3 regions of the Marinobacterium sp. LSUCC0821 genome follow, and region 2 is predicted to be linked to each of the others. Evidence: predicted binding sites of a transcription regulator. Region 2 holds the regulator's gene; each other region holds the start of a gene.
The links. The regulator sigma-54, encoded in region 2, starts transcription at its own class of promoters, with help from an activator protein. The targets are predictions, from matches to a motif close to TGGCACNNNNNTTGCTNT.
Positions count from the first base shown of each region.

Region 1: a site for sigma-54 is predicted at 1,509-1,526, ahead of HH196_RS09475 (amino acid ABC transporter substrate-binding protein). Genes of this name have one in related genera too.
Region 3: a site for sigma-54 is predicted at 2,023-2,040, ahead of glnA (glutamate--ammonia ligase). Genes of this name have one in related genera too.

Region 1 is NZ_CP051666.1:1,952,367-1,955,649, forward strand. Features, by position in the region: gene HH196_RS09470 (amino acid ABC transporter permease) at 1-378, opposite strand, end outside; gene HH196_RS09475 (amino acid ABC transporter substrate-binding protein) at 453-1,469, opposite strand; gene glnE (bifunctional [glutamate--ammonia ligase]-adenylyl-L-tyrosine phosphorylase/[glutamate--ammonia-ligase] adenylyltransferase) at 1,821-3,283, shown strand, end outside.
Region 2 is NZ_CP051666.1:220,722-224,004, reverse strand. Features, by position in the region: gene lptA (lipopolysaccharide transport periplasmic protein LptA) at 1-387, shown strand, start outside; gene lptB (LPS export ABC transporter ATP-binding protein) at 384-1,109, shown strand; gene HH196_RS01150 (RNA polymerase factor sigma-54) at 1,148-2,701, shown strand; gene hpf (ribosome hibernation-promoting factor, HPF/YfiA family) at 2,753-3,043, shown strand; gene HH196_RS01140 (PTS sugar transporter subunit IIA) at 3,056-3,283, shown strand, end outside.
Region 3 is NZ_CP051666.1:1,563,749-1,567,031, forward strand. Features, by position in the region: gene glnL (nitrogen regulation protein NR(II)) at 1-330, opposite strand, end outside; gene glnA (glutamate--ammonia ligase) at 539-1,945, opposite strand; gene typA (translational GTPase TypA) at 2,327-3,283, shown strand, end outside.

The sequences.
Region 1 (3,283 bases), 630 kb from region 2:
GTGTGCAACACCAAACACAAACCCCAAAATGGTTGCGAACACGATGCCTATTGCAGATACCAGAAGTGTATTTAGGAAACCGACAACGAATATTCGGCCATAGGTATCTGTTGATTCAAATGGAATCAATGACATCAATACGTCGTAACCCGCCGCAGAACTTAAGAAGCTGAAACCGGTTTTGATACCGATAGCTTCCATATTGCCAAGCGTGTTACCAATAATATTCCCAAAGAAGTAGAGCAGTCCTAGTACCAATAGTATTTGGTAAAAAATTGCTCGTACCTGAGGGTTGTTGTAGAAGGCGCCTGAGGCTCCGCCCTTACGAGATTTTCGCGCGGCAGATTTCAGCTCTTCTAACGTTTTCTCTTTAAACATTAAAAAGACCCAGGTTAAAAGAAATTATGCAGAAAGGGGCACCTGCAGTGCCCCTTTGAATCATCAAATAATGATTAACGCATTGCTGGAGCGTACATGATGCCGCCAGCATTCCATAGAGCGTTGATACCGCGGTCTAGGTTAAGTGGAGAACCTTTACCTACGTTACGCTCGAACGACTCAGAGTAGTTACCTACCTGCTTAACGATCTGGTAAGCCCAGTCAGCACCTAGACCTAGGTTTGCACCTAGCTCACCTTCAGCACCAAGAAGACGTTTGTTACCTGGGTTGCCGTTCGCTTTCATATCGTCAGCATTTGCAGAAGTTACGCCCTGCTCTTCAGCTTCGATCATTGCGTTTAGAGACCACTTAACAATGTTGAACCACTGGTCATCGCCCTGACGAACTACTGGGCCTAGTGGCTCTTTAGAGATCACTTCTGGAAGGATGATAGCATCACCTGGATTAGCTAGACCCACGCGAAGTGCAGCAAGCTGTGAACCGTCAGAAGTTAGGAAGTCACAACGACCTGATTCAAAGCCCATACGAGTCTGGTCAGAAGTATCGAAAGTAACCGCTTTGTAAGACATGTTGTTTACGCGGAAGAAGTCGGCAATTGCAAGCTCAGTAGAAGTACCTGCCTGGATACATGCGTTAGCACCATCAAGTTCTTTAGCAGATTTCACGCCTAGGCCTTTCATGACCATGAATGCAGCACCATCGTAGTAGTTTGTGCCCGCAAAGTTGATACCTAGTGAAGTATCACGAGTGTGAGTCCAAGTGGTGTTACGAGATAGCATGTCGATCTCGCCTGATGCTAGTGCAGTGAAACGCTCTTTAGCTGTCAGTGGCTTGTACTGAACTTTAGATGCATCGCCTAGGACTGCTGCAGCAACTGCACGACAAACGTCGACATCAAGACCGCTCCAAGTACCTGCTTCATCTTTCTGAGAGAAGCCCGCAAGACCTGTAGAAACACCACAAGTTAGCTCTCCACGTGATTTAACGTCATCAAGAGTGCCCGCCTGAGCTGCGCCAGCAACGACAGTTGCCGCAAGAATTGAAGCAGTGAGAAGAGTTTTCTTAGCCATTTAAATATACCTCTAGTGAGTGTTGTTGTTCTTAGTTACTCAGCAACGATCGTGCCAACAAAACCGGTTACGCATAATTTTTTAATTTGGATGACAGTTAAGATGTGATCATCCTAGCGTATACAGCGGTTGCGGGATTTAGGGTGAATCCCTTTTGTTGTTAGTAGATCCGCTTAGTGGGCATACCTTCGGCCATTCTGACTGAAAGGTCAATACTAAACTGCACTTAATTGGTCCGACCTGCACTGGCTTGGTGCATTTTTGATTTAGTCCAGGACGCCCTTAAAAATTAGGTGTAATCTGATTGTTGATGATTGTCCTTTTTTGTTGGGTATTACAAAGGAGTCAACTTTGTTAAGCGAAGATCTTCAGCAGCTATTAGATAGACAAAAAGATAAGGTTTCAGAGGCATTAACTAGATTATCTCCCGATCAAATTCCTCAGCTCGAGCAGGTGTTAGTTGGATCTGATTATGTTGCTGATCAATTACAGCGCCACCCAGATCTTGTTGATCAGTTGGAGTTCCATCTAGGCTGCTATGAGCCTGGTTATTTAACTAAGAAGATTGAAGATCAAATCGCAACGGTTGAGTCTGAAGAGGCGTTGAGTGTTCAGCTGCGACGTATTCGTCGTCGCGAAATGGTTCGCATTATCTGGCGCGACTTAACTCGCCAAGCAGATCTAAATGAAACGACTCGTGTACTCTCTGAACTTGCTGATGCGACGACAGAGTGTGCGCTTAATTGGCTTCACAGAGAGCTTGCAAAAGATTTGGGCGAGCCGAGCAGTCAGGATGGCCAGCCCCAGCGCATGGTCGTGATCGGTATGGGTAAGCTTGGTGCGTTTGAGCTGAATCTCTCCTCAGACATTGATCTGATCTTCACCTTCCCAGAAAACGGCGAAACCCAAGGCGGCAAGCGTTCTGAGTCTAATCATGAGTTTTTCACTCGACTTGGTAAGCGTTTAATTCGTGTTTTGGATGCCCCTACCGCAGAGGGTTTTGTATTTCGTGTCGATATGCGCCTGCGCCCATTTGGCTCTTCAGGCCCACTGGTCGCCAGCTTTGATGCGATGGAACAGTACTACCAGACCCAAGGGCGTGAATGGGAGCGCTATGCGCTGATTAAAGCGCGAGTGATTGCGGGCGATAAAGCGGCAGGGGAACGCCTATTTATGGACCTTCGCCCCTTCGTCTATAGAAAGTATATCGACTACAGCGCCTTTGAATCACTGCGTGAAATGAAGGGCATGATCAATCGTGAAAACCGCATCAAAGGCCGTGAAAATAATGTGAAGTTGGGGGCTGGCGGTATTCGTGAAGTGGAGTTTATCGCCCAAGCGTTTCAGCTAATACGAGGCGGTCGCGATCTGCGCCTGCAGCAGCGAGAGCTGATGAATATCCTGCCGCTTCTGCCAGAGTGTGTTTCCATGCCACAACAGGTGGTGGATGATTTAACACAAGCCTATATCTACTTGCGCAATACTGAACACGGCATTCAAGCGCTTGCCGATAAACAGACCCAAGAGTTGCCAGTTGATTCACTCAATCAACAACGGCTTGCCTATGTGATGGGTGAACCTGATTGGCCAAGTTTCCTTGAAAATCTCAACCAATTCAGAGCAAAGGTGTCTCAGCATTTTGCTGATGTGATTGCCCCTGCTGAGGAGTCTGAAGAGAAACACGCTGAAGAGAGTGACGCTCTGCTTGTCGCTTTGTGGGTGAGCGAGTTTGAGGATAGCGAAGCGCTTGTAAACTATCTCGCCGATATTGGCTTTAAACAGCCGGATACAACGGCAAAACGTCTAATCGATCT
Region 2 (3,283 bases):
GACGCCAAGGGGATTACGGTTTATACAGGCAGCGTAAAGATCACACAGGGCAGCATGATCTTAAAAGGCGACCGTGTAGAGCTCTACCGTGATGACGCCGGAGACATCAACCAAATTATTTCACTTGGTAAGCCGGCGCACTTCCAGCAACAACCACAACTCGATCAGAAAGTGACCTATGCGACTGGCAATAAGCTGGACTACACCGTCAGCTCACAGTTCCTTGTCATTTCAGATAATGCCAAAGTTACTCAGGGTGCAGATAGTTTTACGGGCGCAAAGATCAATTACGACATGGCTAACGCGAAGGTTAAAGCATTTAGCGACAGCGGTTCGAATAAGCGTGTACAAATGGTTCTGCAGCCACGTTCAGATAAGAAAAAATGAGTTCATTAGAAGCATTAAACCTAGCTAAGAGCTATAAAGGGCGCGCTGTCATCCGAGATGTTTCAGTGCGTGTCGAACGTGGTGAAATTGTCGGCCTTTTAGGCCCAAATGGTGCTGGTAAAACCACCTGTTTCTACATGATCGTAGGACTCATTAGAGCAGACCAGGGAAACATTCGGTTGAATCAAGATGATGTCACCCGCATGCCTATCCATCAACGGGCCGCTCGCGGATTAGGCTATCTTCCTCAAGAGGCGTCGGTATTCAGAAAGTTGAGTGTCTACGACAACTTGATGGCGATCCTTGAGAATCGTAAAGATCTGACAAAAACTGAACGTGATGAGAAAGCTGAAGCATTGCTGCAAGAGTTTCACATCACTCACATCCGCGACAGCAAAGGCATGGTTCTTTCCGGTGGTGAGCGTCGACGCGTTGAGATAGCTCGTGCACTCGCCAACGACCCTGAGTTTATCCTGCTGGACGAGCCATTTGCAGGCGTAGACCCAATATCAGTTAGCGATATCAAACAGACGATACGCCATTTAAAAGAGCGTGGTATCGGGGTACTTATAACAGACCATAACGTCCGTGAGACGCTTGACATATGTGAGCGCGCTTACATTGTCAGTGAGGGAACTATCCTTGCTGAGGGCGCGCCTTCTGTGATCATGGAAAACCGTGCTGTACGTGACGCCTATCTTGGCGAAGATTTCCGTTTATAAGGATGGAAAAGATTGTTTATTTGAGTCATTGTTAAGTCATGAAGCACTCACTTCAATTAAAGATCGGGCAAAGCCTGACCATGACCCCACAATTGCAGCAAGCAATCAAACTGCTGCAACTATCGTCGCTAGAACTCCAAACAGAGATTCAGAATGCCCTCGACAACAACCCGCTGCTAGAGCTTGCAGAGGAAGAGGAGAACGAATCTGTCGAATCAACTGATGATTTTGAGAGTGAGTCAGAGCAATCGATCGATCACTCCGAATCAAATGAGTTCGAATCAGAGTTTGATTCACCTTCATTCAACGACGAGAGTTTACTCTCTGATAATCAGAATGAAGATAGCTCTCAAGAATTTGGAGATGAACAGTGGTCAGATGCGATACCAGAGCATCTAAGCACCGATAGTCAGTGGGATGACACCTACCAGTCGAGCGACTTCAGTAGTCGTGATGATGATTGGATGCCAGGCGATAATGAGAGTGCCGATGAAACGATTCAAGACCACCTCAGCTGGCAGTTAAATTTAACTCGACTCTCTGATATCGATCGCCACGTGGCTGAAATAATCATCGACTCGATTGATGAGCGTGGCTATTTAACAACCGCTCTGGATGAGATCCTTTTGAGCTGCCAAGAGGAGTTACCAGAACTCTTTTTCGAAGTAGAGCTTGATGAGGTCGAAACTGTACTGCATCGTGTTCAGCAGTTTGATCCTCCAGGCGTTGGTGCACGCGACCTATCAGAGTGTTTAAAGATACAACTTCGCCAACTTCCTCAGGATACTCCCTGGCGCGCTGAAGCACTTCGTCTAGTCACTGATTACCTTGACCTATTAGGTGCTAGTGATTTCAAAACACTAGTCCGCCGGTTACGAATCAAAGAGCACGAGCTCACCAGTGTCATTCAATTGATACAAAGTTTAAATCCAACACCTGGCGAACAACTATCCCTTGGCCGAACAGACTACGTTATCCCAGATGTTATCGTTAGAAAGCGTTCTGGTGAGTGGATAGTAATCCTTAACTCTGATGCGGCGCCTGAAATCAGAATCAATGAGACCTACTCCGCCCTCATTAATGAGCACTCTAGTGATGAGGGCCAGCAATTTCTTAGAGATCAACTGCAGGATGCACGTTGGTTTCTAAAAAGCTTGCAGAGCCGAAATGAAACTTTATTAAGAGTATCTAGCGAAATAGTTGCTAGGCAGGTAGAGTTTTTAGATATTGGTGATGAAGGTATGAAGCCTCTCGTGCTTCACGATATAGCTGATGCGGTTGAGATGCACGAGTCGACCATATCTCGTGTGACCACCCAGAAATATATGCTCACCCCGCGTGGTGTTTTTGAGTTGAAGTACTTTTTCTCAAGCCATGTAGGGACTGCAGATGGCGGCGCGGCCTCTTCTACAGCGATTCGTGCCATCATTAAAAAATTAATTTCAGAAGAAAATCCAAGAAAACCTCTAAGTGACAGCAAACTTGCTACACTGCTAGAAGAGGAAGGAGTTAATGTTGCTCGTAGAACAATCGCAAAATATCGCGAAGCACTGAACATTCCACCTTCTAATGAACGAAAACGTTTGGTTTAATTGAGGTGGGCGGCCTCATTTTCTACCCCGCCCTGGACGAGGAGAAGTCATATGCAGATCAACATCACTGGCCATCACGTGGACCTGACTGAATCTCTCAGTGAATACGTTCGCACGAAGTTCGACAAACTTGAACGACACTTCGACAACATTCAGAACGTACAAGTAACACTGAGCGTTGAGAAGCAAGGTAAAAAAGCTGAAGCGGATGTACACCTAGCGGGTGGACAGATAGTCGCATCAGATGAGAATGACGATATGTATGCAGCTATCGACAACCTAGTTGATAAACTGGATCGACAAATTATTCGTCACAAAGAAAAAATGAAATCACACAAATAATCGACCAAAACAATGCAACTACGTGAACTACTGACCACAGACGCTATCGCATGTCGCGAGTCTGTAAACAGTAAGAAACGCGTTCTACAGGTGGCCAGCTCCAAGCTGGCCACTTCCGTTGGAGGCGTTACTGAAGATGAAATTTTTACCGGCCTACTCAATCGTGAACGACTTGGAAGCACAGGAATAGGATCAGGTGTTGGAATTCCCCACTGCCGTTTATCTGGCGCAGAGAAAGCT
Region 3 (3,283 bases), 1.0 Mb from region 2:
GCGCGGTTGAATCTCTATAAGTAGGTTGTGAGGTGATATTTTAGTCGCAGTAAAATCGGTGATGATCTCGTTACCTTTAAAGGTCATCAAGCGTGCCTCACGTTTACTTACGCGCTGCCCTGCTTGCACCAACCCCTGTAGCAGCTCCAACTCTTCTGTGGCACCTAGAAATAGCTGATCAATCGGCTCTGCCAAGAGTCTGCGCAAACTCGCCTCTAGCAGCATCTCTGCAGAGGAGTTCATATAGGTCACCTCAAAACGACCGTTTAGCAAAATCACGGCAGATGTGAGGTTTTCTAAGATCTGCTTTTCAGTAACTGGGCGCGACATATAACGACTCTTAATTGATGGCATTTCTAATGCAAGAAAGCTGCCAACTTTGAGAAAGCCCATAAATACGGGACTCTTCTATATTTTGATGCACTCAATCATGGCACAACCAAAGCGACAATGCACCAATTTGGTGCAGCGTCTTTTTGACAAACAGCAGAGACCAAAAAGCCCGGACAGTGCCGGGCTTTTTGGTAGAAGAGAGATCTTATACTGAGTAGTACAGATCGTACTCAACTGGGTGAGTAGTTGTGCTAACACGTAGACACTCTTCACGCTTAAGCTCGATGTAAGCTTCAAGCATGTCTTCAGTGAATACGCCACCACGAGTTAGGAACTCGTGATCAGCTTCTAGAGCAGCAAGAGCTTCTTCTAGAGAACCACACACCTGTGGGATCTTAGCAGCTTCTTCAGCTGGTAGATCGTAAAGGTCTTTATCAGCTGCATCGCCAGGATGGATCTTGTTCTGAATACCATCTAGACCCGCCATCATAAGCGCTGCGAAACATAGGTATGGGTTCGCAATTGGGTCTGGGAAGCGAGTTTCGATACGACGGCCTTTAGGGCTAGTTACGTATGGAATACGGATAGACGCTGAACGGTTACGAGCAGAGTAAGCAAGCATTACTGGTGCTTCGAAGCCTGGTACTAGACGCTTGTAAGAGTTAGTACCTGGGTTACAGATAGCGTTCAGTGCTTTAGCGTGCTTAATGATACCGCCGATGTAGTAAAGCGCTTCTTCAGATAGGCCAGCGTAAGCGTCGCCTGCGAAGATGTTCACACCGTTCTTAGATAGAGACTGGTGAACGTGCATACCAGAACCGTTGTCACCAACCATTGGCTTAGGCATGAAAGTAGCCGTTTTGCCGTAAGCGTGAGCAACGTTGTGTACAGCGTACTTAAGAATCTGAACTTCGTCAGCTTTCTTGACTAGTGTGTTACCAGCAACACCGATTTCACACTGACCAGCAGTTGCTACTTCGTGGTGGTGAACTTCAACGTGAAGACCCATAGCTGTCATCGCGTCACACATAGCTGCACGGATGTCGTGTAGTGAGTCTACTGGTGGTACTGGAAAGTAACCGCCTTTAACGCGTGGACGGTGACCAGTGTTACCACCTTCGAATTTACCGCTTGAAGACCAAGCAGCTTCTTCAGAAGAGATAGTGTAGCCACAACCAGACATGTCGTTGTGGAAGTGAACTTCGTCAAATACGAAGAACTCTGGCTCTGGACCGAACATTGCAGAGTCTGCGATGCCAGTAGATTTTAGGTACTCTTCAGCGCGACGAGCAACTGAACGTGGGTCACGCTCGTAGCCAAGACCAGTAGCTGGCTCAACGATGTCACAACGTACGATTACAGTTGCATCTTCGAAGAACGGATCAACGAAAGATGAGCTGTCATCTGGAAGAAGGATCATGTCAGAATCGTTAATACCCTTCCAACCTTCGATTGATGAACCGTCGAACATCTTGCCATCTTCGAAGAAGTTGTCGCCCATCTCATGAACTGGGATAGTAACGTGCTGCTCTTTACCACGTGAATCGGTGAAGCGAAGATCAACCCACTTCGCATCAATTTCTTTGATCAGATTAATTGTTCTGTCTGACATTTGGCTCTCCATTTCAGATATTGCCAGCCTGTAAGCTTTGATTAGCGTCTAAACCTAGACGTAGGTTCGGCAGTAAGTAAGCAAACAGTATGCCAACTTTGCAGAACCCCGTGTTTTCAGTGTTTTGCGCTGACTCGGGGGAGCTTATTAACACGCAAAACGCACCAAATTAAGGCACACTCAAACTTCGCGCACCAAAATGGTGCAAACTGTACACAGCCGCAGCTTGATTGTGCGAATATAATACTCTTACTAGAGTTTTTTGCACTAAGTAAGCCAGTCAAAATAACGTTTTTTTACCATTAATAGGGCTTATAAGTTCGCTATGAGAGGCCGCGACGCGTATAATCCGCGCATCTTAAATCTATAGAGAATTTCCACGTGATTGAGAATCTACGAAATATCGCGATTATCGCGCACGTCGACCATGGTAAAACCACTCTGGTCGATAAACTGCTACAGCAGTCAGGTACGTTAGACCGTCGTAACGAAGGCGCAGAGCGCGTTATGGACTCAAACGACCAGGAGCGTGAGCGCGGCATTACAATCCTAGCTAAAAACACCGCAATCAAGTGGAACGACTACCGTATCAACATCGTTGACACACCGGGGCACGCTGACTTTGGTGGTGAGGTAGAGCGCGTACTTTCAATGGTCGACTGTGTACTTCTGCTTGTCGACGCTGTTGATGGCCCAATGCCACAGACTCGCTTTGTTACGCAAAAAGCCTTTGCTCGCGGCCTAAAGCCTATCGTTGTTATCAATAAGATTGACCGCCCAGGCGCTCGTCCAGATTGGGTTATGGATCAGGTATTCGAACTATTCGACAACCTAGGCGCAACTGATGAGCAACTAGACTTCCCTGTTGTATACGCTTCAGCTATTAACGGCATCGCTGGTAATGACCACGAAGCGATGGCAGAAGACATGACTCCGCTGTTTGAAGCGATCATCGAGCACGTAGAAGCACCTCATGTAGATGTTGACGGCCCTTTCCAGATGCAGATCTCCGCGCTTGACTACAACAGCTTCGCTGGTGTTATCGGTGTTGGTCGTATCTCTCGCGGCAAGGTCAAAACTAACACGCCAGTTAAGATTATCGACGCACACGCCAAAGTGCGTAACGGTCGAGTTTTAACGATCATGGGCTACCACGGCCTTGAGCGCGTTGAGGTCTCTGAAGCTCAGGCGGGCGATATCGTCTGTGTAACGGGTATGGACGAACTAAACATCTCTGACACCATCTGTAACCCAGATGTTGTTGAAGCCCTTCCAGCTCTATCTGTAGATGAACCTACAGTATCAATGACCTTCCAAGTAAACGACTCTCCGTTTGCT